2 regions of the Halopseudomonas sp. genome follow, and region 1 is predicted to be linked to the other one. Evidence: riboswitches for the same ligand, from Rfam matches in the RefSeq annotation. Region 1 holds a riboswitch; the other holds the start of a gene.
The links. A riboswitch is a leader RNA that binds a small molecule or an ion and turns the genes downstream of it on or off. The one in region 1 is predicted to bind thiamine pyrophosphate.
Positions count from the first base shown of each region.

Region 2: another riboswitch for thiamine pyrophosphate. It lies ahead of AAFM31_RS02830 (sodium:solute symporter); the one in region 1 lies ahead of thiC (phosphomethylpyrimidine synthase ThiC).

Region 1 covers NZ_JAYPMU010000011.1:80,533-95,529, forward strand. Annotated here, with positions in the region: gene pseI (pseudaminic acid synthase) at 1-295, shown strand, start outside; gene AAFM31_RS10340 (serine acetyltransferase) at 318-869, opposite strand; gene AAFM31_RS10345 (lipopolysaccharide kinase InaA family protein) at 877-1,479, opposite strand; gene msbA (lipid A export permease/ATP-binding protein MsbA) at 1,591-3,378, shown strand; gene hldE (bifunctional D-glycero-beta-D-manno-heptose-7-phosphate kinase/D-glycero-beta-D-manno-heptose 1-phosphate adenylyltransferase HldE) at 3,427-4,857, shown strand; gene AAFM31_RS10360 (metal ABC transporter ATPase) at 4,885-5,760, opposite strand; gene AAFM31_RS10365 (aldo/keto reductase) at 5,764-6,567, opposite strand; gene AAFM31_RS10370 (FAD-dependent oxidoreductase) at 6,564-7,742, opposite strand; gene waaA (lipid IV(A) 3-deoxy-D-manno-octulosonic acid transferase) at 7,877-9,139, shown strand; gene AAFM31_RS10380 (TolC family outer membrane protein) at 9,200-10,636, opposite strand; TPP riboswitch at 10,855-10,954, shown strand; gene thiC (phosphomethylpyrimidine synthase ThiC) at 11,028-12,911, shown strand; gene AAFM31_RS10390 (NUDIX domain-containing protein) at 13,055-13,669, shown strand; gene AAFM31_RS10395 (DUF1249 domain-containing protein) at 13,669-14,130, shown strand; gene cpdA (3',5'-cyclic-AMP phosphodiesterase) at 14,204-14,997, shown strand, end outside.
Region 2 covers NZ_JAYPMU010000002.1:281,413-296,409, forward strand. Annotated here, with positions in the region: gene AAFM31_RS02815 (MFS transporter) at 1-279, shown strand, start outside; gene AAFM31_RS02820 (3-hydroxyacyl-CoA dehydrogenase) at 324-1,280, opposite strand; gene AAFM31_RS02825 (NAD(P)/FAD-dependent oxidoreductase) at 1,298-2,806, opposite strand; gene AAFM31_RS02830 (sodium:solute symporter) at 2,969-4,351, opposite strand; TPP riboswitch at 4,341-4,464, opposite strand; gene AAFM31_RS02835 (GGDEF domain-containing protein) at 4,649-5,584, shown strand; gene AAFM31_RS02840 (ammonia-forming cytochrome c nitrite reductase subunit c552) at 5,674-7,998, shown strand; gene AAFM31_RS02845 (GNAT family N-acetyltransferase) at 7,995-8,477, shown strand; gene AAFM31_RS02850 (group II truncated hemoglobin) at 8,481-8,912, opposite strand; gene cyoA (ubiquinol oxidase subunit II) at 9,506-10,459, shown strand; gene cyoB (cytochrome o ubiquinol oxidase subunit I) at 10,459-12,471, shown strand; gene AAFM31_RS02865 (cytochrome o ubiquinol oxidase subunit III) at 12,473-13,090, shown strand; gene cyoD (cytochrome o ubiquinol oxidase subunit IV) at 13,087-13,428, shown strand; gene cyoE (heme o synthase) at 13,425-14,315, shown strand; gene AAFM31_RS02880 (alpha/beta hydrolase) at 14,362-14,997, opposite strand, start outside.

The sequences.
Region 1 (14,997 bases):
CTCGCTTGAGCCAGCCGAGCTGCAGGCGCTGTGCCGCGACAGCAAGACGGCCTGGCGAGCCCTGGGGCAGGTGGATTACGGTCGCAAGTCCAGCGAGCAGGGCAATGCGCGCTTCCGGCGTTCGCTCTACGTTACGCGCGATATGAAGGCTGGCGAGCTGTTCAGTGCCGATAACGTGCGCAGCGTGCGTCCGGGTTTTGGTCTACCACCAAAAATGCTCGATCAGGTAATCGGTCGTCGTGCCAGCCGTGATATTGCCTTTGGTACTGCGCTAAGTCAGGACTTGCTGGACTGAGCTCCGTTTTCAGATACAGCCCCTAGTGTTCGGTGCGGTTGGGATAGATGTGGTTGTCCTTGCGGGTGATGTAGGTAACATTATCCGGCACATCCTTGTTGATGAAGCTCATCGCGCCGATGCGCACGTTGTTGCCGATGCGAATGCCGCTGCCGATGATGCAGCAGTGCGCGCCGATATCAACGTTGTCCCCTAGCTCGATCGGTTTGTTGTTGGCTTCTACCGAGCCGATGGTGGTGCATTGGCGCAGGTTGCAGTCGCGTCCGATGCGCACTCCTGAGTAGACGGTAATCGAGGTTGGGTGGCCTAGCCAAAGTCCCTTGTCTATTTGGGCGCCTAGCATAATTTCCACGCCGTACTTGCGAGCCAGTCCCTTGTTGATGCGTTTGGCCATGGATAGCGTGGTGCGGCCCTGATGGCTATGTAGATATTGTGACAGTCGCAGCCAGAAGAGGCAGTTGTAGGAGTTGTTTCGTGTTACCCGGCGACGTAGTTTCCACCAAGAGAACTTTTTGTCTTCACCTAAAATTTCGTAATGCCAGAAGGATTTCAGGTCGGCAAAGGAGGTGAGCATCGTCAGGTTAACCTCTTGATGAAAACAGCGGGAAGATTGCGCGCGCTTGCTCGCTCACGAGCGACCAGTCCTGCTGGTAACGCAACAGATGGCGATAGTTGCGGTCCCTCATACTTCTCGATAGTGGTCTGCCCAGGCAGCGCAGGTCGGATATGTCGATCAGCCCGAGCTGGCCATCAGGTGTCAGCACGATATTACCCAGATGCAGCGAGCGGAAGTAGACGCCCTTGTCGTGCAGGCTGGTTATGAATTCGGCCAGTTGAGCGAATAGCTGCATTTGCTCCAACGATTGCTCTGTTTTTAGCAGGCCGCGTAGCGTCTCACCGGCCAGAGGGTGATAGTGCACAACGCTACGGTAAGGGTTGAACAGTTTGTAGGTGGCAATCACCTGTGGGCAAGGAATCTGCAGCCTCTGTAGCGCTGCTGCGTTATCGGCAAAGCGTTTTGCCGGTGGAAAAATCAGCGTTTTGGAGAACCAGCTTTTTCGACGAAACAGTTTGAGTATTGTGCCGTCGCTCAGCAAAAGCACCTTTTCTCCGTAGCGGTCCTTCTCAAGAACGCGCGCGTCAGTGCGCCACGAATGAAATTGCTCTTCACTGAGTACCTGCATTATGCCGTTCCAAACGCAAAAGCCAGAGTCTATCGTACTTTTGTCTTGCGAGCTTTGCTTCTCGATGCTTGTGATAGACTGCTTCGCACTTGTTTCATGTATGAAGGTCTCATGACTGACGCTGCCAAAGAAAGCTTTGCCCGTTCAAGCGCTCGTATCTATCTGCGCCTGCTAGGCTACGTAAAACCCTACTGGAAGGCCTTTGCCCTAAGCATCATCGGCTTTGCGATTTTTGCTTCTGCCCAGCCAGCGATGGCCTGGATGCTGAAGTACTTTGTCGACGGGTTGCAAACCGGGGAGAACGCCATGTTTTTTGGCGTTCCGCTGATTTGGGGGTTCCCGGCATTTATTGTCGCGGTGGCGTTCTATCAGGGAGTGGGTTCATACCTGGGTAATTACTTTATCGCCAAGGTGTCGCTGGGCGTAGTGCACGATCTGCGTACTGCGCTGTTCAACAATCTACTGACCTTGCCGAACCGTTATTTCGACAAGCACAACTCAGGGCATCTGGTTTCGCGTATCACCTTCAATGTCACCATGGTCACGGGTGCAGCCACCGACGCGATTAAGGTGGTATTTCGTGAAGGCATGACGGTCGTGTTTCTGTTTGCCTATCTGCTGTGGATGAACTGGATGCTGACGCTGGTGCTGATTGCCATCCTGCCGGTCATCGGCCTGATGGTCACTAGCGCGAGCAAGAAGTTTCGCAAACAGAGCAAGAAGATTCAGACCGCGATGGGGGATGTGACCCATGTGACGTCGGAGACTATTTCCGGTTTCCGGGTGGTGCGCAGTTTTGGGGGCGAACGCTATGAATCCGACCGCTTCCTCAAGGCCAGTACCGAGAATCGTCAGCGCGGGCTGAAGATGGTGCGCACCGGTGCGGTGTTTACCCCTTCGTTGCAGCTGGTGACGTATAGCGCCATGGCTGTCGTAATGTTCCTCGTACTGTTCCTGCGTGGCGATGCAACTGCGGGTGACCTGGTGGCCTATATCACTGCAGCAGGGCTGTTGCCGAAGCCGATTCGTCAGCTATCTGAGGTCAGTGCCAATATTCAGAAGGGTATTGCTGCGGCCGAGAGCGTGTTCGAGCAGTTAGACGAGGACCCTGAGGTCGATACCGGGAGTCGGGAGATTGGACGCGCGCAGGGTCACATTGAAGTGCGCAATCTTTCATTCAGCTATCCGGATACTGACAAAACGGTGCTCAAGGACATCAGCTTCAGGGTCGAGCCTGGACAGATGGTGGCGCTGGTGGGGCGCTCGGGCAGCGGCAAGTCCACACTGGCCAATCTGATTCCGCGTTTCTATCACCACTCGGAAGGTGACATTCTGCTCGACGGCACTCCCATTCAGGATCTGACCCTGCGCAGCTTGCGTCGTCAGATTGCCCTGGTAAGCCAGAATGTCACTCTGTTCAACGATACCGTCGCCAACAATATTGCCTATGGTGATCTGGCGGGTGCGCCGCGTGAGGCTGTGATTGCCGCGGCGGAAGCCGCGTATGCCAAAGAGTTTATTGAGGTCATGCCCGAAGGTTTCGATACGCTGGTTGGCGAGAACGGGGTGCTGTTGTCCGGTGGTCAGCGTCAGCGTCTGGCGATTGCCCGTGCGCTGCTCAAGGATGCTCCTGTGCTGATTTTGGACGAGGCGACGTCGGCGCTGGATACCGAATCAGAGCGTCATATTCAGGGTGCACTGGACCGAGTGATGGAGGGCCGGACTACGCTGGTGATTGCCCACCGTCTTTCGACCATTGAAAAGGCCGACGTGATCATGGTGATGGATCAGGGCCAGATCGTCGAGCGCGGTACACATAGCGAGCTGCTGGCGCTAAACGGCTATTACGCTCGGCTGCATAGCATGCAGTTCGAAGAAGAGAGCGACGAACAACACTAATTTTTGCGTGCGCGATGGCGTGCGTTGCTGAGACAGGTAGGCGAAATAATGAAACTGAGCATGCCCCGATTTGATTCTGCGCCGGTTCTGGTGGTGGGGGACGTCATGCTGGATCGCTACTGGCATGGGCCGACCAGCCGTATTTCTCCGGAAGCCCCGGTACCGGTGGTCAAGGTGGATCAAATTGAGGACCGCCCCGGTGGGGCGGGCAACGTGGCGCTGAATATTGCGGCACTGGGGGCGCCGGCTTGGCTGGTTGGTGTTACCGGCAAGGATGAGGCGGCCCAGAGTCTGCAGCAGCGGCTGAACGCCGCGGGCGTGTATTGCGACTTCCAGCAGCACGAGACGCTGCCGACCATCACCAAGTTGCGGGTCATGAGTCGCCACCAGCAGCTGATTCGTCTCGACTTTGAAGAGCGCTTTGATACCGATGCCGATGCCTTACTGGCTTCGGTACGCGGCCTGCTCGATCGGGTCAAGGTGATGATCCTGTCCGATTACGGTAAGGGGGCGCTGGTCAATCATCAGGCGCTGATCGCTGCAGCGCGTGAGCGCGGCGTTCCAGTGCTCGCAGACCCCAAGGGCAGTGATTTTTCGATCTACCGCGGTGCCAGTCTGATTACTCCGAACCTTTCCGAGTTTGAAGCGGTGGTGGGCCATTGTGCCAGCGAGCAGGAGCTGGTCGAGAAGGGCCTGGCGCTGGTCGACGAGCTGGAGCTAGATGCGCTGCTGGTAACCCGCAGCGAGCAGGGCATGACGCTGCTGCGTAAAGGTGAGGGTGCGCTGCATTTGCCGGCGCGGGCGCGTGAAGTGTTCGACGTGACCGGTGCGGGTGACACGGTGATTTCCACCTTGGCCGCCGGGCTGGCCGCCGGTGAAGACCTGCCGCTCGCTGTGGCGCTGGCCAATCTGGCGGCCAGCATCGTGGTTGGCAAGCTGGGTACCGCTGCGATCAGCGCACCTGAGCTGCGCCGAGCGGTGCAGCAGGAACAGGGCAGCGGTCGTGGTGTGCTGGGTGTTGAGCAACTGTTGCAGGCGCTGGACGATGCACGCGCTCACGGTGAGAAGGTGGTCTTCACCAATGGTTGCTTCGACATCATCCATGCCGGTCATGTTGGCTACCTCGAGGAGGCTCGCTCGCTCGGGGACCGTCTGATCGTCGCGATCAACGATGATGCCTCGGTAACTCGCCTGAAGGGACCGGGTCGGCCGATCAACAGTGTTGACCGGCGAATGACGGTGCTGGCGGGACTCGGCGCGGTCGACTGGGTGATCAGTTTCAGCGAGGACACGCCGGAGCGCTTGCTGGAGCAGGTCAAACCGGACGTTCTGGTCAAGGGCGGTGATTACAGCGTTGATCAGGTGGTTGGCGCACCCATCGTGCAGGCTTATGGCGGCGAGGTGAAGGTGCTCAACTTCGTTGAGAGCTGTTCGACAACCGCCATCGTCGAAAAAATTCGCGAGCGCGGCGAGGACTGATCCGGCTGTTGAGCGGGGCGGGGGCGCTCAGCGCCGCCCTAGCCCCTGATGCAGCGGACAGTTGCCTGCCGCAATCAGCCATCCTTCTTGCGGGGCAAAGGCTTCGCTGAGCAGCAGGTCAGCGCTGGGCTGGGAGATCAGCTCACCACGTTGCAGATGGTACAGCTCGCCGGTTGGCTCATCGTTGCGGTATTCGGCAAGAAACAGCTCCGGGCGCTGGTGGTCCATGCGTGCGACCAGTTCGCCACTCTCCTGATCAAGAAATTCGTCTGCATGCAGAAGGGATGGACTTTCGATATCGTCCGGCAAGCTCAGTTGCATCTGATAGACCAGCTGCAGCGAGCTGGTGGGTAGGTGAACGTAGGCGTGCGGGCGTTCCAGCAGATTCAGTTCGCGGCACAGCACCGGCCGCGCATCCCCTGCGCGGGTGCTCAGCGCAAAATGGCGTTCCTCGTCGCGGATCAGACTGTCGGCATAGGGTTGGGGCAGCCAGGTGTCCTGATAGCGGCCCTGCAGCCAGCCACTGTTCGCTTCGATCAGCAGCTCTTCGGCTATTTCGGTCATGACTGTCAGCAGCGGCACCCTCAGCTCGTGGGACGGCACGTAGCCGGATAGCAGCTTGAGCACTTGGTCGCCGTGGTCTTGGCGATCCTGACGCACCAGCAAGCGAAAGTCGCGCTGCTGCCAGCGCAGATGAAGATCGACGGAGACGCCGAGGTTGGCCAGCGTGGCCTGAAATTGATGCGGGTCATCCAGTCGCAGAGGTTGTCGCAGTTGCTGCATCTGGGCAAAGCTCAGGGGGCTGCCGATCGGCTCGTAGCGCAGGACCTCCGGGCTCGCGGTGACCGCAATTGCCTGGGTCTTGAATGCAACGGGATTCTTCCGAGCAACAATCTGAGTCATGCCTTACTCCATGCTGGACAGTACCGACAGTGCCGCGCTGACATTCTGCGCAAGGTGGCTGGGCGTTATGGTGCCGATGATCGCGCTGGTGACGCCGGGATGGCCGAGCACCAGTTCCAGGCTCTTGCGCACCGGGTCTTCACCATCAAGGCAGAGATGACCGCTGGCCAGCGCCTTTTTGATCAGAATGCCCTTGTTGTGTTGCAGAGCGAAGTCGAGCACGTCGCGTTCGGCTTGCTCGCGAAGATTGTAGGTCACCATGGCGCAGTCGCCCTGCTGCAATGCACGCAGGCCGCCGGCAACGGTCTTGCCGGAGAAACCGTAGGCGAGGATCAGGCCTTCTTGCTTGAGCTGCGCGAGGGTCGGGTAGACCTCTTGGTCAAGCACGTCGAGATCGTTGCCGTCGGAGTGCACCAGCACCAGCTCCAGTCGATCGGTACCGAGGCGCTGCAGTGAGCGCTCGACCGAACGGCGGGTGTGCGCTGTCGAAAAATCAAAGTGCGACTGCCCGTTCTCGAACTCCTCGCCGACCTTGCTGCAGATCACCCAGTTGTCTCGCTGGCCCTTGAGCAGCGGGCCAAGGCGCTCCTCGCTGGTGCCGTAGGCCGGCGCGGTGTCCAGCAGGTTGATGCCGAGGTCGTGGGCTTGAGCCAGGAGATTGCGGACGGCGGCATCGTCCGGCAGTTCGAAGCCGCTGGGGTACTTCACCCCCTGGTTGCGACCAATCTTGACGGTACCCAACCCGAGTGGTGACAGGCGCAGGCCAGTGTCACCCAGGGTGCGATAGAAGGGTTGCAGGCTGCTCATCGAAAACACGCGTCCCAGAGAGGTTCTGCGACCCGTGGTCTCGGCAGGTCAGCCGGCAAGGGTTGCTGGGCACCGGGTGCTATCTGCTGGCGCTCGAGTTCCTGGATGACCAGATCGCTCAGGTTGGGCGCCAGCGCAAGCTTGGTGGGCCAACTGATCAGCGCGTTGCGGCACGGCTGGACGTAGGCGTTGTCCGGGCGCACCAGGCCACTTTGGGCTGGTTCTGCCCGGTTGACGGGCAGGGTGGTCCACTGACACTCGCTCAGGTCAATCCATGGTAGTAGTTCGCGCAGCTCGCGGCGAGCCTGCTCGATCAGTGCGTCGGGGGTTTGATTGACGCCCTGCTCGGCCAGCTCGCCGCCCAGATACCAGCACCACTGGCCGTCGTCGCAAGGGTGGGTTGTGACCGTCAGCCGCGGCTTGGGACTGGCGCCGAGGCAATGTGCGTACAGTGGCGGCAGATTGGCACCCTTGACCAGCACCATCTGCAGCGGACGACGCTGCATGGCCGGTTCGTTGATCCCCCAGTCCTGCAGCAGGGCTTCGGTTCCCTCGCCGGCGGTGAAGACGTAGCGGTGGGCGCGAATCTGGGTATTGCTAAGTTGCACGCCGGCAATATCGCCGTTGTCGGAACGCAGTATGTGCGGGTTGTTATCGCTGATCAGGCTGTCGCCGGCCAGTTCAGCCAGCCGTCGGACGACGTCGGGTACGTCCAGCACCAGCTCGCCGAGCTGGTAGACCTTGCCCTTGAATCCCGGGTCATTGAATACGGTCGGCAGCGCCTTGCCCTTGACCTGATCGACCCTGCCGCGCAGCGCTTTGCTGGCGAAGAAGCCGGCCAGGTTGCTGATCAGGCTGCCCGGAGACCATAGATAGTGATGCTGCGAGAGTACATGAACGCCGCTCAGATCCAGTTCGCCCTCACCGGCCAGGCAGCTGCGCCAGCGGCTGGGCATGTCGGCAATGGCCTCGGTTGCGGCATTGAGTTTGCCGCCCAGCGCGTACTTGATACCGCCGTGGATGATGCCCTGGGATTTGACACTCTGGCCGCCGCCGAGGGCGCCCCGTTCTATCAGCAAGGTGGAATAGCCGGCCTGGCGCAGGCGGGCATTCAGCCACAGCCCGGCGATGCCGCCGCCAATGATGCAGATATCAGTGTCCAGGGTTGTGCTCATGTGCTCCCGCTGCTCAGGTCAAAAAGGCCCTCTAGTATAGTCATTGCAGGTGCCGCTGGTCACATCTGTTACCCTAGTGGCTTGCTGCGCCAGCGCAGACTTCCCAGGACGCCTTGCTGATACAGGACGCTTTCATGGCCCGTCGTCTCTATACCCTGTTTTTCTTTCTCTGCCTGCCGCTGATTCTGCTGCGTCTGCTCTACCGCGCGATCAAGGCGCCGGCCTACGCGCGGCGCTGGGCCGAGCGCTTTGCCTTGGGCGGCGATGTGCGTAGCGGTGGTATTTGGGTGCACGCGGTGTCGGTCGGGGAGAGCATTGCTGCAGCGCCGATGGTGCGCGAGCTGCTCAAGCGCTACCCGGAGTTGCCGATTACCATCACCTGCATGACGCCTACCGGATCCGAACAGATCCGCAAGCTGTTTGCGGGGCAGGTTGGACACGCCTATCTGCCCTACGATCTGCCGTGGTTGCAACGCCGCCTGCTGCGCCGATTGCAGCCGAAGGTCGGCATCATCATGGAAACCGAGCTGTGGCCGAATCTGGTGGCCGAGGCGCGGCGTGCCGGCGTGCCGCTGGTGTTGGCCAATGCCCGACTGTCGGCCCGCTCCGCCCGGGGGTATCAGCGCATCGGTGCGCTGGTGCGGCCGATGTTTGCGGCGCTGGACTGGGTGGCGGTGCAGAGTCAGGCTGAGGCGCTGCGTTTTGTTGAACTGGGCGTCAGTCGTGAGCAGATGCAGGTGACCGGTAGTATCAAATTTGATTTTCGCCCGGACCCGCAGCAGATCCAGCAAGCGCAGGATTTACGTGCGCGCTGGGGTAGCGACCGCCCGGTCTGGATTGCGGCCAGCACGCACGCTGGCGAAGACGAGCAGGTGCTGCGTGCGCATCGGCGCGTGTTGGAACAGGTGCCCGATACGTTGCTGATACTGGTGCCGCGACACCCTGAGCGCTTTGATTCAGTAGCACGTCAGGTCAGTGAAGGCGGGTTCGGTATGGTGCGGCGCAGCAGCGGAGCGCTGCCGGCTGCTGATCAGCAGGTGCTGGTTGGCGATACCATGGGCGAGCTGGTGTTTCTCTACGCCTGTGCCGATCTGGCGTTTGTTGGTGGCTCACTGGTGCCGAACGGCGGTCATAACTATCTGGAGCCGGCCGCGCTGGGACTGCCGGTGCTGTCCGGGCCCCACCGTTTCAACTTTACCGAGATCAGTGAGCTGCTGGAGGGGGCGGGCGCGTTGCAGGTGGTAGATGACGAAGCGGCACTGGCCGCGGCAGTGCAGGACTGGCTGCAGGACGATGCGGCTCGTCAGCGGGCCGGTCAGGCTGGTCAGTCGGTGGTGGTAGATAACCAGGGCGCGCTGGAGCGCTTGCTGACGGGGATCGATCGGTTGTTGAGCTAAATGCTCAGAACAAACAAAAACAGCGCCCTTGGGCGCTGTTTTTGTTTCTGTGTCCCGCGTTCAGAACGTGCTGCTGTCGCTGCTGGTCGGAGCGACTGGAGGCTGCGGCTGGCGGCCCATCGACATCTGGCGGGCCTCCTCTTCGGTTGCCTCCGGGATGAAGTCGCGATCCGGATCGTAGTTGGGATTCAGCCACTGGGACAAGTCCTGCAGATCTTGCGGGCTCAGCGTGCCTGCCGCCTGCTTGAGGCTCAGGTTATTGATGATGTAGTTGTAGCGCACGGTGTTGTAGTCGCGCACGGTGCGGAACAGGTTGCGCTGGGCTTCCAGTACGTCGACCACGTTGCGGGTGCCGACTTCGTAACCGGTTTGGGTGGCGTCGAGCGCCGCCTTGGCGGAAACGATGGCCTGACGGCGCGCTGCTACTTCATCAACGCTGGAGGTGACGGTGCGATACAGATTACGAGTGCTCTCAACCACGCGACGACGCTGGGCTTCGCCGCTTTGTTCTGCCTGGGTCAGGCGGTAAGTGGACTCGCGCACCCTTGAGGTGGTCAGGCCGCCGGTGAACAGCGGCATGCTGAGCTCAACTCCAAAGCTGGTCAGTTCGCTGTCAACGCTGCTCTGGCCTGCTGCCGCGATTGAGGCGCCGCCGTTGTCGTTGCTGTAGCGAACGAATGCATCCACCACCGGCGCGTAACCGGCCTTACTGCTGCGCAGGCTGTCTTCAGCGCTGTCGATAGCATAGCGGCTCGCCTGCAGGGTCAGGTTCTGCTCGGCAGCAGTTTCAACCCACTGCTGCATGCTGGCCGGAGTCGGCGGCAGGATCGGCAGCTCGTGGCTGATACCCACCAGGCTGTCGTAGTCCTGATTGGTCAGACGGGTCAGCGCCTGATAGCTCACATCCAGGTTGGTTTGCGCTGTTAGGCGTGCAGCACGGGCGCTGTCGTAGCCAGCTTGGGCTTCCAGCACGTCGGTGCGAGCCGACAGGCCGACGTCAAAGCGTTCTCGTGCCTGTTCCAGCTGACGAGAGAAGGCTTTCTCTTCTGCTTTCGCGGTGGCCAGATTGTCGGAGGCGCGCAGGACGTCGAAGTAGGCCTGGGAAACTTCAAGGATCAGATTCTGCTGGGTGGCGGAGAACTCCAGTTGCGCCTGCTGGCTGACCGATTTGGCGGCCTGATAGCTGAACCAGCGGTCGGCACGGAATAGTGGTTGGGTCAGGCTGGCCTGGTAGTAGTGAGTGGAATACTCATCACCACCGACGTTGTCGATCTCCAGATCTTGACGTGACGCACCGGCGGCGACACCGATATTGGGCAGCAACTGGGAGCGAGCCTGAGGCAGGGCTTCCTGGCGGGCCATCGCATCGGCTTCTGCCGCGGCGAGGTCGGCGCTGTTCAGCACAGCCTGCTGGTAGATGGTCATCAGATCGGTATTGGCGGCAGCCTGGGCGGAAACTCCGGCCAGCAGCAGTGCAACGGTAAGCGGGCGCAACATGCACAGATCCTTCGCATGAGAGGGGGTCAGGCAAGGCTAAAAGGGTCGGGAGCCGGGGTCAAGCGGCTTTGGGGGACACAATTGGGAACAATCTGTTGTCGCGACTTTTGCTGACATTTTCGCGGATTTTGTCAGCTGACGGCTGCCGCTTTGCACTTGCTGTCGGAATGCGGCTGTCTTGGGCTTGAGGCGCCAGCGGCATGCCTCTAGACTGTGCGGGCATCTTGACGGGGTGCTGCCTGCTTGCAGGGGGCTGAGATGATACCCGTTGAACCTGAACCGGTTAGTACCGGCGTAGGAATCGAGATAGACCGCACGTGGCTGCCCGTCAGGGTGGGCACTGCCGTGGTCATTCGGTTCCCTGCGCGCCTCAACGCAGTGGAGCATGATAATGAACAGCAAGTTGCCTGATACCGCCATCGCCACCTCGGGTGCCGACAGCGCCGCCACCCAACCTTTCCCCAATTCCCGCAAGGTCTATTTGACCGGCTCGCGTCCGGATATCCGTGTGCCGATGCGGGAGATCAGCCTGGCCGACACGCCAACCGACTTCGGCGGTGAGTCCAACGCCCCGGTGCTGGTATATGACACCTCAGGCCCCTACACCGATCCCGAGGTCAGTATTGATCTGCGAGCCGGTTTGGCAGATGTGCGTGGTGCCTGGATCGACGAGCGCGCAGATACCGAAGTGCTTCCCGGGCTGACCTCGGAGTTTGGCGCGGCGCGCCTGGCCGACGCCTCGCTTGACCATATGCGCTTTGCTCACGTTCGCACCCCGCGCCGCGCCAAGGCTGGTTGCAATGTGACGCAGATGCACTATGCGCGGCGCGGCATCATCACGCCCGAGATGGAGTACGTGGCGATTCGCGAGAACATGAAGCTGCAGCAGGCGCGCGAGGCGGGGCTCCTCAAGGAGCAGCATGCCGGTCACAGCTTCGGTGCGAGTATTCCGAAAGAAATTACCCCCGAGTTTGTACGCGAGGAGATCGCGCGGGGCCGAGCGATTATCCCGGCCAACATCAACCATCCCGAACTGGAGCCGATGATCATCGGTCGCAACTTCCTGGTAAAGATCAACGGCAACATCGGTAACTCTGCGCTGGGCTCTTCCATTGAGGAGGAGGTCGAGAAGATGACCTGGGGGATTCGCTGGGGCTCTGATACGGTCATGGACTTGTCGACCGGCAAGAATATCCACGAAACCCGTGAGTGGATCATCCGCAATTCGCCCGTGCCGATTGGGACTGTGCCGATCTATCAGGCGCTGGAGAAGGTCGGCGGCGTGGCCGAGGATCTGACCTGGGAGATCTTCCGTGACACCCTGATCGAGCAGGCCGAACAGGGTGTGGATTACTTCACCATTCACGCTGGCGTGTTGCTGCGCTATGTGCCAATGACCGCCAAAAGGGTTACCGGCATCGTGTCGCGCGGTGGCTCGATCATGGCCAAGTGGTGCCTGGCGCACCATCAGGAGAACTTCCTCTATACCCACTTTGAGGAAATCTGCGAAATCATGAAGGCCTACGACGTCAGTTTCTCGCTGGGTGACGGCCTGCGCCCCGGTTCTATTGCCGACGCCAACGACGAAGCGCAATTTGGCGAGCTGGAAACCCTCGGCGAGCTGACCAAGATTGCCTGGAAGCATGATGTTCAGGTGATGATCGAAGGTCCGGGTCACGTGCCCATGCAGCTGATTAAAGAGAACATGGACAAGCAGCTGGAATGCTGCGACGAAGCACCGTTCTACACCCTTGGTCCGCTGACCACCGATATCGCCCCTGGCTATGATCACATCACCAGCGGTATCGGTGCGGCGATGATCGGCTGGTTTGGCTGTGCGATGCTTTGCTACGTGACGCCCAAGGAGCATCTGGGGCTGCCGAACCGGGATGACGTCAAGACCGGCATCATTACCTACAAAATCGCAGCCCACGCTGCCGATCTGGCCAAAGGGCATCCGGGTGCACAGATTCGTGACAACGCGCTGAGCAAGGCGCGCTTTGAGTTCCGCTGGGAAGACCAGTTCAACCTGGGGCTGGATCCGGACACTGCCCGTGCCTACCACGACGAGACGCTGCCCAAGGAGTCGGCCAAGGTCGCGCACTTCTGTTCGATGTGCGGGCCCAAATTCTGCTCGATGAAAATTACTCAGGAAGTGCGGGAATATGCTGCAGAGCAACGTATTGCAGCAGTGGACCTGGCGGTTGAAGAAGGCATGAAGGCCAAGTCGGCAGAGTTTCGCACCACTGGTTCTCAGCTCTACCACAAGGTATAGCGAAAGCCGTAGGTAAGGGTTCAGGCACGTCTGGACCCTTGCCGACGCCCCAAAAGATATGCGAGCTTAGACGCTCGTCAGCAGGCATTGTCCGATTACGGGTGGTTCTGTCTGCTGAAATCGTTTTTTTTGGGGGTGTTGATTTGTCCTTTACCCGCGCCGACGTGGAAATTATCAGCCGTGAAGACGGCTTTCGGGGTTTCTATCGTCTGGATGTCCTACAGCTGCGCCACCGTTTATTCGACGGTGGCTGGGGCCCGGTGTTGCGACGCGAATTATTTGTGCGTCACGACGCCGTCTGCGTGCTGCCCTACGACCCTTGGCTCGATCAGTTGGTTTTGATTGAGCAGGTGCGGGTCGGTGCGCTGGAAAAGAGCGATAGCCCCTGGATGCTGGAGCTGGTCGCCGGCCTGATTGACACCGATGAGGCGCCGGAGGAAGTGGCCCATCGCGAAGCACAGGAGGAGGCAGGGCTGAGCCTGCTGTCCTTGCACCCGATTACCCGTTATTACCCATCCCCAGGCGGCAGCGACGAACGCGTTTATCTCTATTGCGCGCTGGTCGACAGCCGCGGCGTGGGCGGTATTCACGGTCTTGCGGAAGAAGGCGAGGATATTCGCGTTAGCCTCTGGCCGCGTGCGGAAGCTGTCGCAGCTGTCGAAGATGGTCGTATCGACAATGCTGCCAGCATCATCGCCATGCAATGGCTGCAGCTGCATGCCGATCGGCTGAGAGCCGAAGCGGGGCCACAGCCATGATGCCCCTGCGCAAACCCCGTTACCATGTTGATCTGATCGGTCTGCAGGCGCTGTGCGAGAGCAATTATTGGAAGCTGCTCAAGCTGATGCCGTCCATGCACGAGGAAGACCACCGAAGGATCATCGTCGACGCCGGTGACGGGACTGTGCAGGCGTTGGTGATGCGGGTGCTGGAGCGCTGCCCTTATACGTCGACCCTGCAGCTCTCGCATGAACGTCAACACGAGTGGGTGACACCGCCCAGCATGGAAGTGCGCCTCTACCATGATGCTGGTCTTGCCGAGGTGGTCGCCGCGTACAACAGTCGGCGGTTTCGCGGGGTTTATCCCTACCCGAACGAGCAGATGCTGCAGCCGGACGAGAAATTCCAGCTCAACCAGTTCCTCGGGGAGTGGTTAGGCTACTGCCAGCGCCATGGACAAAGCGCGCAGCCGTTGTCATTTGCAGGTCAGGGTCTGTGACCGAATCGCTGGATTCCTGTAGCGGCAACAGCCAAGATTACACCTGAACAAGGGAGCGAGGAGTGGGGGCACGATGTCGTTAGGGTCGGATTTCGTCTGCGTGGTTCAGTTGACGGACAGTCACCTGTTTTCCGAGATGGGCGCAGATCTGCTCGGGCTGGATACACAGGCCAGTCTGGATGCTGTCATCGATATGGTGCTTGAGCAGACGCCCGAGATGGATGTGGTCCTGGCCACCGGCGATATCACCCAGGATGCCAGTGAAGCGGCCTATCGGCGTTTTATCGCTGCCAGCCAGCGCTTACCTGCGCCGTGCTACTGGATCCCCGGTAACCACGATGATGCCGAGTTGATGACCGAGATCGGTGATCCGCTGGGCCTCAACCGTCAGTGGATCGATGTCGGAAACTGGCGCATTGTGATGCTCGATACCAGCATTTTGGGCGCCGTTCCTGGTCGCCTGGAACCCTCTCAATTGGCTATCGTTGATCAAGCGCTTAGCTCAGTCGGCGATCGTCATGTCATGGTTTGCCTGCACCATCAGCCGGTGAGTATCGGCAGCGACTGGATGGAGCCGATCGGTTTGCTCAATCCGCAGGACCTGCTCAGTCGTATTCAGCACCGGCCAGAGGTGAAGGTGGTACTCTGGGGGCATATTCACCAGCACTTCGATCAGCAGCTTGCTCATCTGCGGCTGCTGGCTACGCCGTCGACCTGTGTGCAGTTCGCTGCCGGCAGCAGCGATTTTGCCGCCGATACGCTGGCGCCAGGCTATCGCTGGCTGCGTCTGTATGACGATGGTCGTATCGAGACTGCTGTGTCCCGTCTACCGGATGGGCTGTTTCTGCCCAACCCGGGAGCGGTCGG
Region 2 (14,997 bases), on a different contig from region 1:
GCGGTGCTGCTCGACTTGGGTGTGTCTGGCAATGTGGTACTCGGCCAACGCGCAATCTACTCGCTGGGTGAAGCTGAGCGCAGTCGTCTGAATGCCATTTACATGGCTACCTTTTTTATTGGTGGGGCAGTGGGTTCAGCGGCCGGGGCGTGGGCCTATGTGAGCGGTGGCTGGCTTGCAGCCTCTCTGCTGGGCGGCGCGATGCCGCTGGTGGCCCTCGTAGTTTTGCTGCTCGGTGAGCCGGGCAAACAGCCTGGCGGTGAGCCAGAAGCAAACTAACGCCCTGGTGGCGTGGCGAGGCTGCCACGCCACCAGGGAGCCGACTATTGCGGGCGCGTCAGTCTGACGACTTCTTCAACGACGTCCAGACCGGGTTCAGCCAGGAAGGCTGGATCAGCGTACGCGGGGTTTGGGTATGAGTAGAAACCGCTGCCGGTCTGCAGTCCCAGTTTGCCCTGATCAAGGAAGTTGCGCTTGATGTAGTCGGCGTTCTTCAGCGCCTGCTCATCCTGATTGAGGTTCCCCCAATACTGGGTGATGTCGTAGCAGGTTTTCATGCCAACGACGTCGATCACGCCAAACGGCCCCATGCTCGCTCCGCGGTTCATCACCATGTATGTGCGGTCGACGGTTTCCGGCGTGGCAACGCCGTTGGTAACCAGGGTTTGTGCTGCCGACAGCAGCGGCACCAGCAGTGAGTTAATGACGTAGCCATTTTGCGGTTTGCTGACGGGGACCGGGATCATGCCGATCTCAATCGCAAAGCGGGTGATGGCTCGCAACGTATCCTCAGCGGTTTTGGCGTGAGCCATTACTTCAGCGAGGTTGATGGACCAGATCAGATTGGCGAAGTGCAGGGCGCAATACTTCTCCGGGCGGCCGGTGTCTTCGGCAAAGTCACTTGGCAGCAGGGTGGAGGAGTTGGTTGCCAGCAGGCAGTTGGCCGGTAACAGCGGTGCCATGTCCCGGTAGACCTGCTTTTTCACTTCAGGGATCTCCGGCACGGCCTCGATAACCAGATCGGCATTTGCCACGGCATCAGCCAGATCGGTGCTGTAACGCAGGCGCGCGCGGGTCTGCTCAATCTGTTCATCAGTGGCACCCAGATCCCGCTTGTAGATCTCGGCATACTGCTGGTGAGCGAAGCGGCATTGCTCCAGGCCTTTTTCAAACAGGTCGTATACAACAACCTGCTTGCCCTTGAATGCGCTGTGCCAGCAAATCTGACCGCCCAAGACGCCTGCACCAAGGACGGTTACATGTTCAATTGACTTGCTCAAATGGATATCTCCCTGCTTTATGCGGCTCGGCGCTTGGCGCCAGCGTTCTTGTTGTCTGCTTCGATATTGCGCGGCTCAAACTCGAGGATGTCGTCCTCGATCGCTTCATCCAGCAGCATCACGCGATCCGCCTCATAGGCGTTGAGGAGCCGCCATGGTGATTTCTGGCCTTGGCGCGGCAGCACGCTGTTGGCGCGTTGCACGTACCCGGATTCCAGCGCACCCATGACAGACTCATCCGGCAGCGAGCAGTGGTCGTGGTCGCGTGGTACAACCACCTGCATTCCGGTGGCGCGCAGGTGGTTGATCAGGCGACAGACATACCGGGCAGCAATGTCGGCCTTGAGTGTCCACGGGGCGTTGGTATAGCCGAAGATCCACGCCATGTTGGGCACGTTTTGCAGCAGCACACCCTTGTAGGTCATTTGCTGTTGTAGATCGAAAGGCCTGCCGTCAATCAGCAGCTGTGTGCCTCCCAGCAGCTGCAACTTCAGACCGGTTGCGGTGATTATGATGTCGGCTTCCAGCTCCTGCCCTGATGCCAGCTTGATGCCGCGCTCGGTGAAGGTGTCGATTTGATCGGTCACCACCGATGCCTTGCCGCTGTTGATGGCCTTGAACAGGTCGCCGTCGGGCACGGCGCAGAGGCGTTGGTCCCAGGGCATGTAGGTCGGGGTAAAGTGCTTCATCTGGCCCGGGTCGTCGAGCTGTTTGGCGACCTGCTTTAGCAGGTGGCGGCGCATGCCTTGAGGCCAGCGTTTGGCGGCCTTGAACAGCCAGCGTTGGATCAGAATGTTGCGCTTGCGTGCCAAGCCGTTCGCCCAGCTTTCCGGCATGACTTTGCGCAGCACCTCGGTGAGTTTGTCGCGCGCCGGAACCGTCATCACATAGGACGGTGAACGCTGCAGCATGGTGACGTGGGCTGCCGCGTCGGCCATCGCTGGTACGACAGTAACGGCAGTCGCACCACTGCCAATAACGATGACTTTCTTGCCGCGGTAGTCCAGGTCAGCCGGCCAATGTTGAGGATGAATACATTGGCCCTGGAAGCGCTCAACGTCCGGGAAGTCTGGCAGGTAGCCGGTATTGTGGTCGTAGTAGCCAGTGCAGCTGATCAGAAAGTCGCAGCTGAAATGACGTGCCTCATCGGTGTTAAGGTCGCGGGTGCTGATGACCCATTGCTGCTGTTCGCTGCACCACTGTGCCTGCTCGGTTTCGATGCCGAAGCGAATCAGTTTGTCTACGCCATATTCGCGGGCGGTGTCGCCGATGTAGTTGCGAATGGACTCACCATCTGCCAGCGTATTCAGGTCATTCCAGGGGCGGAAGTCATAGCCGAAGCTGAACATGTCGGAGTCGGAGCGAATGCCGGGATAGTTGAACAGGTCCCAGGTGCCACCGACACGCTCGCGTCGCTCGAGAATGGCCAGTCGCTTGCCCGGGCACTCTTGGGAGATGTGTACGGCCGTACCGATGCCAGACAGTCCGGCACCGATGATCAGCACGTCAAAGTGCTCATTCATCATCGTCTTGCTCTCTTTTTATTATGTGTGCGTACAGAGGACTATAGACTGCCTGCTCGCGGACGGAACGGGCTGGTTGAATGCGGAAAATAAGTCGGCATTTATTGCCAACCAAGCGCTGAAGGAAAGGGCGCGTAGCCGCAGGGTGCGGCTACGCAGAGGGAGTTAGCGTGCTGTTTGGGGCTGACGAGCCGACAGCAGGAGCGCACAGAGCACGCTGACAACGGTGGATGCCACGAGCGCACCGACGAATGGCGGCAGAGTCGGAACCGTGTTGGGGAAACTGGCCAGCACTGCGCCTTGCAGGGCGCTGCCTGTCTCCAGCCAGCCCGGCAGAATGGCACCAAGCAGCCCCGCCAGCGAACCGGCGATTGCGGCAAGCGGGGACATCCGCGACCAGAGGCCCAGCAGGACCGGCACAACGGCGGTTGCACAGAGCAGGTCGGCGATCAGGAACAGTCGCAGCACCGACATGCCCTGCAACGCGATCAACACGACGGGGATCATCAGCAGTAGGGTAAACCAGCGCGCAGCCGACAGGCTGAGCCCCTGCTTCTCGGTGACCGCCAGCGAAACGATAGCGTTCTGCAGGGTGTCGACCGAGGAGGCGACCAGGGTGATTGCCAGCAGCAGCGCAGGCAGTGCCAGCCAGCCCGGGGCATCGCGCAGCATGGCAAAGAACGGAATCGGCGGAGAGCCAATATCGGCACCGCTCATCAGCGTCAGGATGCCCAAGCCGCCCACCACCGCGACAACCAGCACGGTCGCAATGCCGCCAATGGCTGCGCCACGGCCCAGGGCGGTGGCGTCCTGCGCGGCCCACAGGCGCTGCCAGTAGCCCTGGTGGAACAGGTTGGCAGCGGTGACCGCGATGATCAGTGTGAGCGCAACGCTGAGTGCGGCCGATGCCGGAATACCGGGCAGCGCGGTGTTTGGTTCGATTGACGGCAGACGGTCAACTGCAACGCCGCCGACCAACAGCAACAGGGCGATCAGCAGCCAACCCTGCCAGCGGTCCGTGGTCATACTGGCACGCAGCCCGCCCCAGGCGGTGTAGATCAGCGTGGTGACGGCCACACCGATTACCACGAGGTTACCGTTGATGTCGGACAGCATCGCGGTGATCGCGCCGATGGCAGTCAACTCGGCAATCAGGAAACACGCCATGTACAGCAGCGAGATCAGCCCGACCCAGCGGCGCACACCACCACCGTAACAGTGCTGAGCGAATTCTCCGATGCTGCGCCCCTCTGGCAGACGGCGACGAATCGCCGGCCCGCACAGGGCAAACACCGCAAAGGGCAGGGCGGCGCCGAGGGCGTAGCCCGCCAGGCCAAGTGGGCCAACCAGCACGCCGACTTCCGGCGGGGCAAAGAGAATCCAGCCGCCCATGCCTGAGGCCAGGAACGACAGGCCGATGGCCCAGCTGCTCTGCGAGTTGCGGGCGGTGACGAAATCGTCCAATGCCTCGTTACCGCGTGAGCGCAGGCCAATCCATACGAACAACAGCAGCACGGCAACCAGCGCCGCGATAGACAGGTAAAGCATGTCGCGCTTCCTCCGCCGGTATGAACCGGATCAGGTTCCAGGGTTTCGGCCAAGCAAAACGTGGCGTGTTCTCAGCCCGGAACATGAAAGCTCGGGCTCCCCTGGCGACAGGTGGGATGGGATACAGGTGATGCGGGCCACATGATGTCACATATTCTTTCAACGGCGTAAGTCGTGACCCGGTATTGTTGGCGGTTGGCCAGCCAGGCTGCTTAACTGATAGAGCAAGCAGGGAAAGCCAACAGCCGCCAATGACAGGCCGTCAGGGCGAAGTGCGGGTTGACGACAGGTGTTCTCATGCGTGATGACTCTGATGTGATAGCCGACGATATGGACGTTGATCGTATGGCTATCGAAACAGTACTCGATAGTCTGGATGCACTGGTCTACGTAGCTGATATGAACACCCATGAGTTGCTCTTTCTCAACGCTTACGGACGGACAGAATGGGGCGACGCCGACGGTCGAAAGTGCTGGCAGGTACTGCAATCCGGCCAGACAGGGCCGTGCTCATTCTGCAACAACGCATTGCTGCTCGATCCGCACGGCAGGCCGTCTGGTGTGCAAGTGTGGGAGTTTCGCAATACTCACAACAACCGCTGGTATCAGTGCCGTGATCAAGCCATTCGCTGGCCAGATGGTCGTCTAGTGCGGATGGAAATCGCTACCGATATCACCGATCTGAAGGATCTGCAGAACCAATTGACCGAGGCGCGCCTGCAGGCCGAGCAGCTCGCCAATGAGGATGCGCTGACCGGTCTAGCCAATCGCCGTGCGTTGTTTGCATTTGGTCAGCATGTATTGGAGCAGGCGCGGCGCCAGCAGCAACCGGTAGCGTTGATTGCGCTTGATGCCGATCGTTTCAAGCGTATCAATGACCGCTATGGTCACGCCGCGGGTGACGCTGTGCTGGTGGCGCTGGCCGATGAACTGCGCCATCACACCCGTGCGGCGGACATCGCTGTCAGGTTGGGCGGTGAAGAATTTGCCGTGCTGATGCCAGCCACGGGGCTGAGCGCCGCGCGGGAATTGGCGGAGCGGCTGCGCGCATCAATCGCTGCGCTGGAGATTGTGTACGACAACCAGAAGATCCCTATCAGTTGCAGCTTTGGCGTGACAGCGTCGGCCAACGGCACGGCAAGCCTGGATCAACTGCTGAACGCTGCAGATCTGGCCACCTACCGGGCGAAAGCCGGTGGCCGCAACCGTGTCGAGGAAGAAGACTGTCACTGAGTTGGCATCGCGTTCGTGCCCACGCTGGTATTGTCACCATCAGGTTCGCTAGCATGCGTGCACAACCGTGAAAAGGAAGTTGCCAGCCAATGGCCGATAACAAGAAGTCCAGGGAAGCTGCTCCCGCCCCGTCGCTGTGGCGACTGCTTTTGCCACTGATTTTGGTCATCGCTGCCGTTGTCATCTGGTGGCTAAGCGCGCGGCCCACCGAAGTGGTGCTGCCGCCGGTAGCGCCACCTGCACCGGTTCAGCAAGCTCCAGTTGCAGCACCACCCGTCGCCCAGCAGCCCGTTAGCGTTCTCGGGCCGCAGTATGTCGGGCGCGAGACCTGTGCCGGATGCCATGAACAGCAGACGGCCGATTTCTCTGGCTCGCATCATGATCAGGCCATGCAGGAAGCCAACGCGGATACCGTGCTGGGCAACTTCAACAACGCCAGCTTCAGCTTCGGTGGTGTGACCAGCACCTTCTTTCAGCGCGACGGCCAGTTTCTGGTCAACACCGCAGGCCCGGATGGCGACATGCAGGACTTTGTTGCCGAGTACACCTTCGGTGTCTATCCGTTGCAGCAGTATCTGCTGGCGATGCCAGGGGGGCGCTATCAAGCCTTCAGCGTTGCCTGGGACGCACGCCCTGCCGTTGAGGGCGGTCAGCGCTGGTTTCAGCTCAATCCGGACGCCAACGGCGATGATCCGGTCAAGGCACTGCATTGGAGCGGACGCCAGTTCAACTGGAACCTGATGTGCGCTGAGTGCCACTCAACCAATCTGCAGCGCAACTTCAACGCTGCAACCAACACCTACCACACGGACTGGGCCGAGATCGACGTGTCCTGCGAGTCCTGCCATGGCCCTGCATCTGACCATGTGGAATGGGCCAATGATCCGGCGGCGCACCCGAATATGGCCGCTACCTTGGGGCTGGCGGTCCGCTTCGACGAGCGTGAAGGCGTGACCTGGCAGCATGACGAGAACGGCGTGGTGAGCCGCAGCCAGCCACGCACCAGCGAGAAAGAAATTCAGGCCTGCGCTGCGTGTCACTCGCGCCGGGCACAACTGTTTGACGACCCGCAGGACGCAGGACTGCTGGTGGAAAATTATCTGCTCTCCACGCTGGATCAAGGCCTCTATCACCCGGACGGCCAGATTCAGGACGAGGTGTTTGTGCATGGCTCCTTCCTGCAGAGCAAGATGTATCAGGCCGGGGTAACCTGCAGTGATTGCCACAACCCCCACTCACTCGAACTCAAGGTGCCCGGCGACGGTGTTTGCCTGCAGTGCCACCAGGCCGATCGCTATCAGACGCCCAAGCACCATTTCCACAGCAGCGTGCAGGGCAGCGCCTGTGTTGACTGCCACATGCCGACCACCACCTACATGGAGGTGGACCCGCGGCGCGATCACAGTTTGCGCATTCCGCGCCCTGATCTGAGCGTCAGCCTGGGTGTACCTAACGCCTGCAATCAGTGCCATACCGACCAGACGCCAGAATGGGCGGCAGAACACGTCGAACAGTGGTACGGACACGTGCCGGAGGGTTTGCAGCAGTACGCGCATACCCTGGCTGCAGGTCGTTCCGGTGCGGTTGGTGCCCAACAGGATTTGTTGACGCTGTTGGCGGACGAAGGCCAGCCGGCGATTGCCCGCGCCACCGCCGCCAGCCTGCTGCAGGCCTGGCCCGGCCCGGAAGTCGCCCAGTCGCTGTTTGTCGGCCTGCGCGCCAAAGATCCGATCATCCGCCTCGGCGCGCTGGAGGCGATTGGCAGCTACCCGGCGGTCACCCGTTGGCAGCTTGCCAGCCCGCTACTGGATGCACCCGAACGCGTCGTCAGGTTGCAGGCAACCGCGCAATTGCTGGATATTCCGCCCGAGCAGATGCGCGGCGATGACATTGAAAAACTCCGTCGCGCGCAGCAGGAGTATCTGCAAGCGCAACAAGCCAACGCGGATGATCCGGCGGCACAGCTGAACATTGGTTTGTACTACCAGACCCGCAACGACATTGCGTTGGCCGAGGACGCCTATCAGCGGGCGCTGCAGCTCGATCCGTACTTTATCGGTGCCTACGTAAACCTGGCCGATCTCTACCGCGCTTCCATGCGCGACCCGGAGGCCGAAGCACTGCTCAACCGAGGGTTGGAGAAACTACCGGAGGCGGCGCCGCTGCATTTTAGTCTTGGGCTCCTCAAGGTCCGCAGCAAGGATATGGCGACCGCACTGGTCGAGCTGCGCCGTGCAGTCATGCTAGATCCGCAAAACACCCATTACCGGTATGTATTTGCAGTTGCACTGAACAGCGCAGGGCAGGGCGAAGCAGCACGTGAGCAGATCGCCAAAGGGCTCGCGTTGAGTCCCGGCAACCAAACCCTGTTGACGCTGCAACAACAACTGCAGCACCCGGAGGCTGGGCAATGACTGTTGAGGTAATCGTCGGCAATCTTGCTGATTCTGTGCATGCATCGGCACTGAAATCGTTGCTCGCAGAGTACGCACTTGATCCTATGGGTGGCGCCGCGCAACTGGCGCCCGAGCTGCTGGAATCGTTGCCGGACAAGCTGGCTGTACGGCCAGATTACCTGTTTGTCTTGGCCGTTTCCGGTGACGAACACGTCGGCCTGGTCAACTGCTTCGAAGGATTTTCCACCTTCAAGGGCAAGCCGTTGATCAATATCCACGATGTGATGGTGTCGCGCCGCTGGCGAGGCCAGGGCATCGCTCAGCAGATGCTGCGCCTGGTCGAGGAGGTCGCTGTTCAGCGCGGTTGCTGCAAGCTGACACTCGAGGTGCTGGAAGGCAATAAGACCGCGCAGCGCACCTACCTCAACCTCGGGTTTGAGGGCTACCAGCTGGACCCGGAAATGGGGCGGGCGATGTTTTGGGAGAAGCCGCTTTAGCGGCTACTGTTGGGCTTGGCGCATAGCCTGGCTGGCCTGCACCACGCGGTTCGCGGGCACCCGCAGTTGCTCCAGCAGGTAGCTGGCGAACGCGGGATGGTAAGGCTGTTTAGTGATGGCTCTGGCCATGCACTCCAACCATTGGTCGCGCAGCTCCGGGCCAACATCCCACTTGGCATGGAAGGCGGGAATGCTGATCCCGCCATACTGCTGCTGAAACAGCCGGGGGCCGCCCAGCCACCCGGACAGAAACGCGGTTAGCTTGGCACGCGCCGACGCAAGGTCCGGCGCGTGCAGGGCACGGAGCTCCTGCGCTCCCTCCCAGCTGTCCATTTCCTGATAGAAATCATCGACCAGCCGGCGGATGCCATCAATTTCCCCTGCGGCCTGATAGGACGCGTCGGCTGTGCCGTAGGACGGCGCGGTTTCGCTCATGTCGTGTACCTCATGTTGATGGCCTGATGGTACGCCTTCGACATATTTTCTCCAGCGCTTGCTCTGCGGCCAGTCGCCGCAGCGAACCCGTCCTGTGACAGGGTGCCGAGCGCCAGTGCTGCGCGGCACATTGACGCACCTCCGAAACAGCTGTTGCAGAGCTGTATCTATCCGCGTGAACCCCGCATCACGCGCGACTTGCGAGCATTTCTCATTCGCTTAAATACACGGTGCTGTTGGTGAATTTGAAACGCTGCATTGATCTATGTCACCACTTGTTACAATTGCGCGCCACTCTGAAATACTTTGTAATACTTCTCGCAACAGGTTCCAGACGCTCGATCTGGTACCCCACGGAAGGCGCCGCTCCCGCGGCCAGTTTGGCGATTGATGCTGTACGCCGTCTCAGTCTGCACAAAGACATTACGCTGACCCATAAAAACCACCCGGCAGCACCTGACACGCTCATGCGGGAGCGTCACGGGGTGCTGTTGCGTGGGCTATTGGTCGGCTGGTGGGTGCACATCACTGGGGCCTGTTGCACCTCGTTCCCTGTCGGGCGCGAGGGCCTGTTCAACGACTAAGGCTGCAACATGAACCCGAAGCAGATAACTTCAATCCTGAAACGGCTCGCCTGGTTGCCGCTGCTGATGCTCGGCGGCTGCAAGATGGTGTTGCTGGACCCGAAAGGGCAGGTCGGCGTCGACGAAAAGTCGCTGATCATCACCGCCACGCTGCTGATGCTGATCGTGGTAATTCCGGTCATCGTGATGACCCTGGTGTTTGCCTGGAAGTACCGCGAAAGCAACACCAAGGCGACCTATCGACCTAACTGGTCCCACTCCACCGCGATTGAACTGGTGGTCTGGATCATCCCCTGCGTCATCGTCGCCATCCTCGGCACCATCACCTGGAAGACCACCCATGAGCTGGACCCATACCGCCCGCTCGACTCGGACGTAAAGCCGATCGAGGTGCAAGTGGTATCGCTGGACTGGAAATGGTTGTTTATCTACCCAGAGCAGGGCATCGCCACCGTCAACGAACTGGCCTTCCCGGTCGACACCCCAGTCAACTTCAAGATCACTTCCCAATCGGCGATGAATTCCTTCTTCATCCCGGCGCTGGGCAGCCAGATCTACTCGATGGCCGGCATGCAGACCAAGCTGCATCTGATCGCCAACCATGAAGGCAGCTACGACGGTTTCTCAGCCAACCTGAGCGGCGAAGGCTTTTCCGACATGAAGTTTCAGGCCATCGCCACCGATGAGCAGGGCTTCAGCGACTGGGTTAGCCAGGTCAAAGCCAATACCGAGACGCTGGATCTGAACAGCTATCCGGCGCTCGTAGCGCCGAGCAAGGCCGATCCGGTCCGTTACTACGGCAGCGTCAGCCCGATCCTGTACGAGACCATCCTCATGCAATACCACAACGGCGGTAAGCACGCGGCCGGCCACGAAGACCACGCGGGTCACGCAGGCCATGAGGCTCATGCAGGCGCCGAAATGGCTGGCATGCCCATGAACGCTGCCGAGGAGACCCACTGATGTTTGGCAAGCTGACACTCGAGGCCGTGCCGTTCCACGAGCCCATTATCATGATCACCCTGGCGGTCGTTGCGATTGCCGGGCTGGGGATCTTTGGCGCCATCACCTACTACCGCAAGTGGGGCTACCTGTGGACCGAGTGGCTGACTTCGGTTGACCACAAGAAAATCGGTGTGATGTATATCCTAGTTGCCCTGATCATGCTGCTGCGCGGCTTTGCCGACGCCATCATGATGCGCGGCCAGCTGGCGATTGCCGAAGGCGCTTCGCAGGGCTACCTGCCGCCTGAGCACTACGACCAGATCTTCACCGCGCACGGTGTGATCATGATCATCTTCATGGCGATGCCGTTCATGGTTGGTCTGATGAACATTGCGGTGCCGCTGCAGATTGGCGCCCGTGACGTTGCCTTCCCGTTCCTCAACTCGCTCAGCTTCTGGCTGTTCGTGGCCGGTGCGATTCTGGTCAACGTGTCGCTGGGGGTAGGGGAGTTCGCGCGCACCGGTTGGGTTGCTTACCCGCCGCTGGCAGAACTGGGCTACAGCCCGGGCGTGGGGGTCGACTATTACATTTGGGCGTTGCAGTTATCGGGGCTAGGGACGCTGTTGACCGGCGTGAACTTCTTGGTGACCGTGTTCAAGATGCGCGCACCCGGCATGACCCTGATGAAAATGCCGGTCTTCACCTGGACCTGCACCTTCACCAACATCCTGATTATTGCGTCCTTCCCGATTCTGACCGCCACGCTGGCGCTGCTGAGTCTGGACCGTTATCTGGACATGCACTTCTTCACCAACGAGCTTGGCGGCAACGCCATGATGTACATCAACCTGTTCTGGGCCTGGGGTCACCCCGAGGTGTACATCCTCATCCTGCCGGCGTTCGGTATCTTCTCTGAAGTGATCTCGACCTTCTCCGGCAAGAAGCTGTTCGGCTACACCTCGATGATCTGGGCCAGCGCCGCGATCACCGTTCTGGGCTTCGTGGTTTGGTTGCACCACTTCTTCACCATGGGCTCGGGTGCCAACGTCAACGCCTTCTTCGGTGTTGCCACTATGGTCATTTCGGTGCCGACCGGGGTGAAGCTGTTCAACTGGCTGTTCACCATGTTCCGCGGTCGCGTGCAGTTCACCACGCCGGTGCTGTGGACTCTGGGCTTTATGGTGACCTTCACCGTGGGCGGCATGACCGGCGTCCTGCTTGCCGTGCCGGGTGCGGACTACGTGCTGCACAACAGCCTGTTCCTGATTGCTCACTTCCATAACACCATCATCGGTGGTGCGGTGTTCGGCTATCTGGCTGGCTTCACCTTCTGGTTCCCGAAAGCCTTCGGCTTCAAGCTGGACGAGCGTTTGGGTAAAGGCGCCTTCTGGTGCTGGTTCACCGGTTTCTTCGTCGCCTTCATGCCGCTCTATGTGCTGGGCTTCATGGGCATGACGCGCCGTCTGAACCACTACGACAACCCGATGTGGCAGCCGTACCTGATAGTTGCCTTTTTCGGTGCAGCGCTGATTCTGTGCGGGATTCTGTTCCAGCTGGCGCAGCTGGTCGTCAGCCTGCGTAACCGTGAGTCGCTGCGTGACGTTACCGGTGACCCGTGGGGTGGTCGCACCCTGGAGTGGTCCACCAGTTCGCCGCCGCCGTTCTACAACTTCGCCGTTACACCGACCGTACGTGCACTGGATGCCTTCCAGGACATGAAAGAGCGTGGCGAAGCCTACCTGCGGCCTGATCATTACGCGCCGATCCACATGCCGAAGAACACCTCGGCTGGTCTGATCATCGGTCTGCTGGGTGCTGTATTCGGTTTTGCGCTGGTCTGGCACATCTGGTGGCTGGGAGCGGCCAGCTTCATCGGCATGATCGCCACCTTCATCGCCCGCAGCTACAACGAAGACGTCGACTACTACGTGCAGCCTGACGAAGTAGAGCGCATCGAGAACCTGCATCACGCCAACTTTGAAGCGCCGCGTCAGGTGCTGAACACTCAACCCGTTGCGGAGCAGATCTGACATGTCGAGCACTGTAATGCACTCCAACCACGCCGTGGCGCATGACGACCACGCGCACCACGACACCGGCGGCAACACCGTATTCGGCTTCTGGCTGTACCTGATGACCGACTGCATCCTGTTCGCCTGTGTGTTCGCCACCTACGCCGTGCTGGTCAACCACACGGCCGGTGGCCCCAGCGGCAAGGACATCTTCGAGCTGCCCTATGTGCTGGGTGAAACCGCACTGCTGCTGGTCAGTAGTTGCACCTACGGCTTTGCCATGATCGCGGCGCACCGCGGCTTCAAGGGCCAGACGCTGGCCTGGCTGGCGGCGACCTTTGTGCTGGGCGCAGGCTTCATCGGGATGGAAATCAACGAATTCCATCACCTGATCGTCGAAGGCTTTGGCCCGGACAAGAGCGCATTCCTGTCGTCCTTCTTCACCCTGGTCGGCATGCACGGTCTGCACGTGACGGCTGGCCTGGTGTGGATGGTCATCATGATGCTGCAGGTCAGCAAGCGCGGTCTGACCGACCGTAACAACACACGCCTGATGTGCCTGAGCCTGTTCTGGCACTTCCTGGACATCGTCTGGATCTGCGTGTTCACCATTGTCTATCTGATGGGGACTATCTGATGAGTCATGCGCATTCCGACGCCGGCGCCGGCCACGGCAGCTACGGCTCTTACGCTATCGGTTTCATCCTGTCGGTGCTCCTCACTGCCATCCCGTTCGGGATGGTGATGAGTGGGCAGTTCAGCCAGAGCGTCAATCTGATCAGCATGCTGACCATGGGTGTGATTCAGGTCGTGGTGCATCTGGTGTGCTTCCTGCACATGAACACCTCGTCCGAGGGCCGCTGGAACCTGGTGGCCTTCCTGTTCACCATACTGATCATCGTCATGCTGGTTGGTCTGGCCATCTGGATCATGATTAACGCCGACATGCTGATGATGCCCTGGATGTTCCAGTGAAACTCAAACGCTACCTGCTGGTCACCAAGCCCGGCATCATCTTTGGCAACCTGATTGCGGTGGCGGGGGGATACTTCCTCGCCGCCCAGGGGCAGATCGATCTCGGTCTGCTGCTGGCTACCGTGATCGGGCTGTCGCTGGTGGTTGCCAGTGGCTGCGTGATGAACAACTGCATCGACCGCGACATTGATCGGCATATGCAGCGCACGCGGGGCAGGGTGCTGGTCACCGGGCAGATTTCAGTTCTGGCGGCACTGGCGCACGGTGTGGTGCTCGGCCTGGCAGGCTTTGGTCTGCTGTGGTGGTACACCACGCCGGTGGCCACGGCGCTGGCGGCCTTCGGCTTCTTGATCTATGTAGGCGTCTACAGCCTTTGGATGAAGCGCCGTTCGGTCTACGGCACGCTGGTAGGCAGCCTGTCCGGCGCCATGCCGCCGGTGGTGGGCTACTGCGCGGTGACCGGTCAGTTCGATACCGGGGCCGCGCTGCTGCTGTTGATCTTCTGTCTGTGGCAGATGCCCCACTCGTACGCTATTGCCATCTTCCGCTTTGATGACTACAGCGCAGCCGGTATTCCGGTGCTGCCGGTAAAAGAAGGCATACGGGTAACCAAACAGCACATCGTCTGGTACATCCTGGCCTTTGCAGCGGCGGCGCTGATGCTGACCCTGTCCGGCTTTGCCGGTTACGGGTATCTGGTGATCGCGTTGCTGGTCAGCATCTGGTGGCTGGTGATCGCGTTGTCGGGTTACCGCGAAGAAGTGGATGACCGGCTCTGGGCGCGTAAGCTGTTTGGCTTCTCGATCATCGCCATTACCGCACTGAGCCTGATGATGTCGATCGACTTTCGCGTACTGCCGTCACCGACGCTGTTCGCTGGTCTGTGACCTTGAGTATCCGGGCTGCGCAGTCGCCCGGATGACTCTTCCTGCTTCAAGCCTGTTGAACCACAAAGCTCGACAGTACTTCGTTCACCGCTTCCGGTGCCTCGTTCTGCAGCCAATGGCCAATCTTCGGCAGCAGTTCAATCTGCAGGTTGGGGATGCGTCTGCCCATCATTCCCCTCAGCGCAGATTCATCCGCACCTTGAATGACACTGTCGGCAGCGCCGGCGATAAACAGTACCGGACACTTGATGGTGCTGTTGCGCCACGGCAGCAGGCGTCGCCAGTTTTCATCAAAGTTGCGGTAATAGTTGATGCCGCCAGCAAAACCACTGTGCAGGTAAGCGGCAATGTAGTAGTCGAGCATCTCATCTGTAAGCCACTTCGGCTGCTCCTTCGGTACGCCAAGACGGCCGATCCAGCCGCCGCCTTCGGAAGTCGATTTGCCAAGCAGAGGAGGGTGGCGCGGTGTGTCTGGCGAACAGTAGAGCGCACGGAGGATGCCTTCCGGGTCCTCGTCGAACTCGGCCTCGGCAACGCCCGGTTCCTGAAAGTAAATCTGATAGAAGAACTGCTCTTTAAAGTAGCCGCGCAGAAACTCGATTGGCGGCACATCAGCAACTGGGCGCAGCGGCACACTCATGATCACCAAACGCTGCACGCGCTCGGGGTGCAATTGAACGAA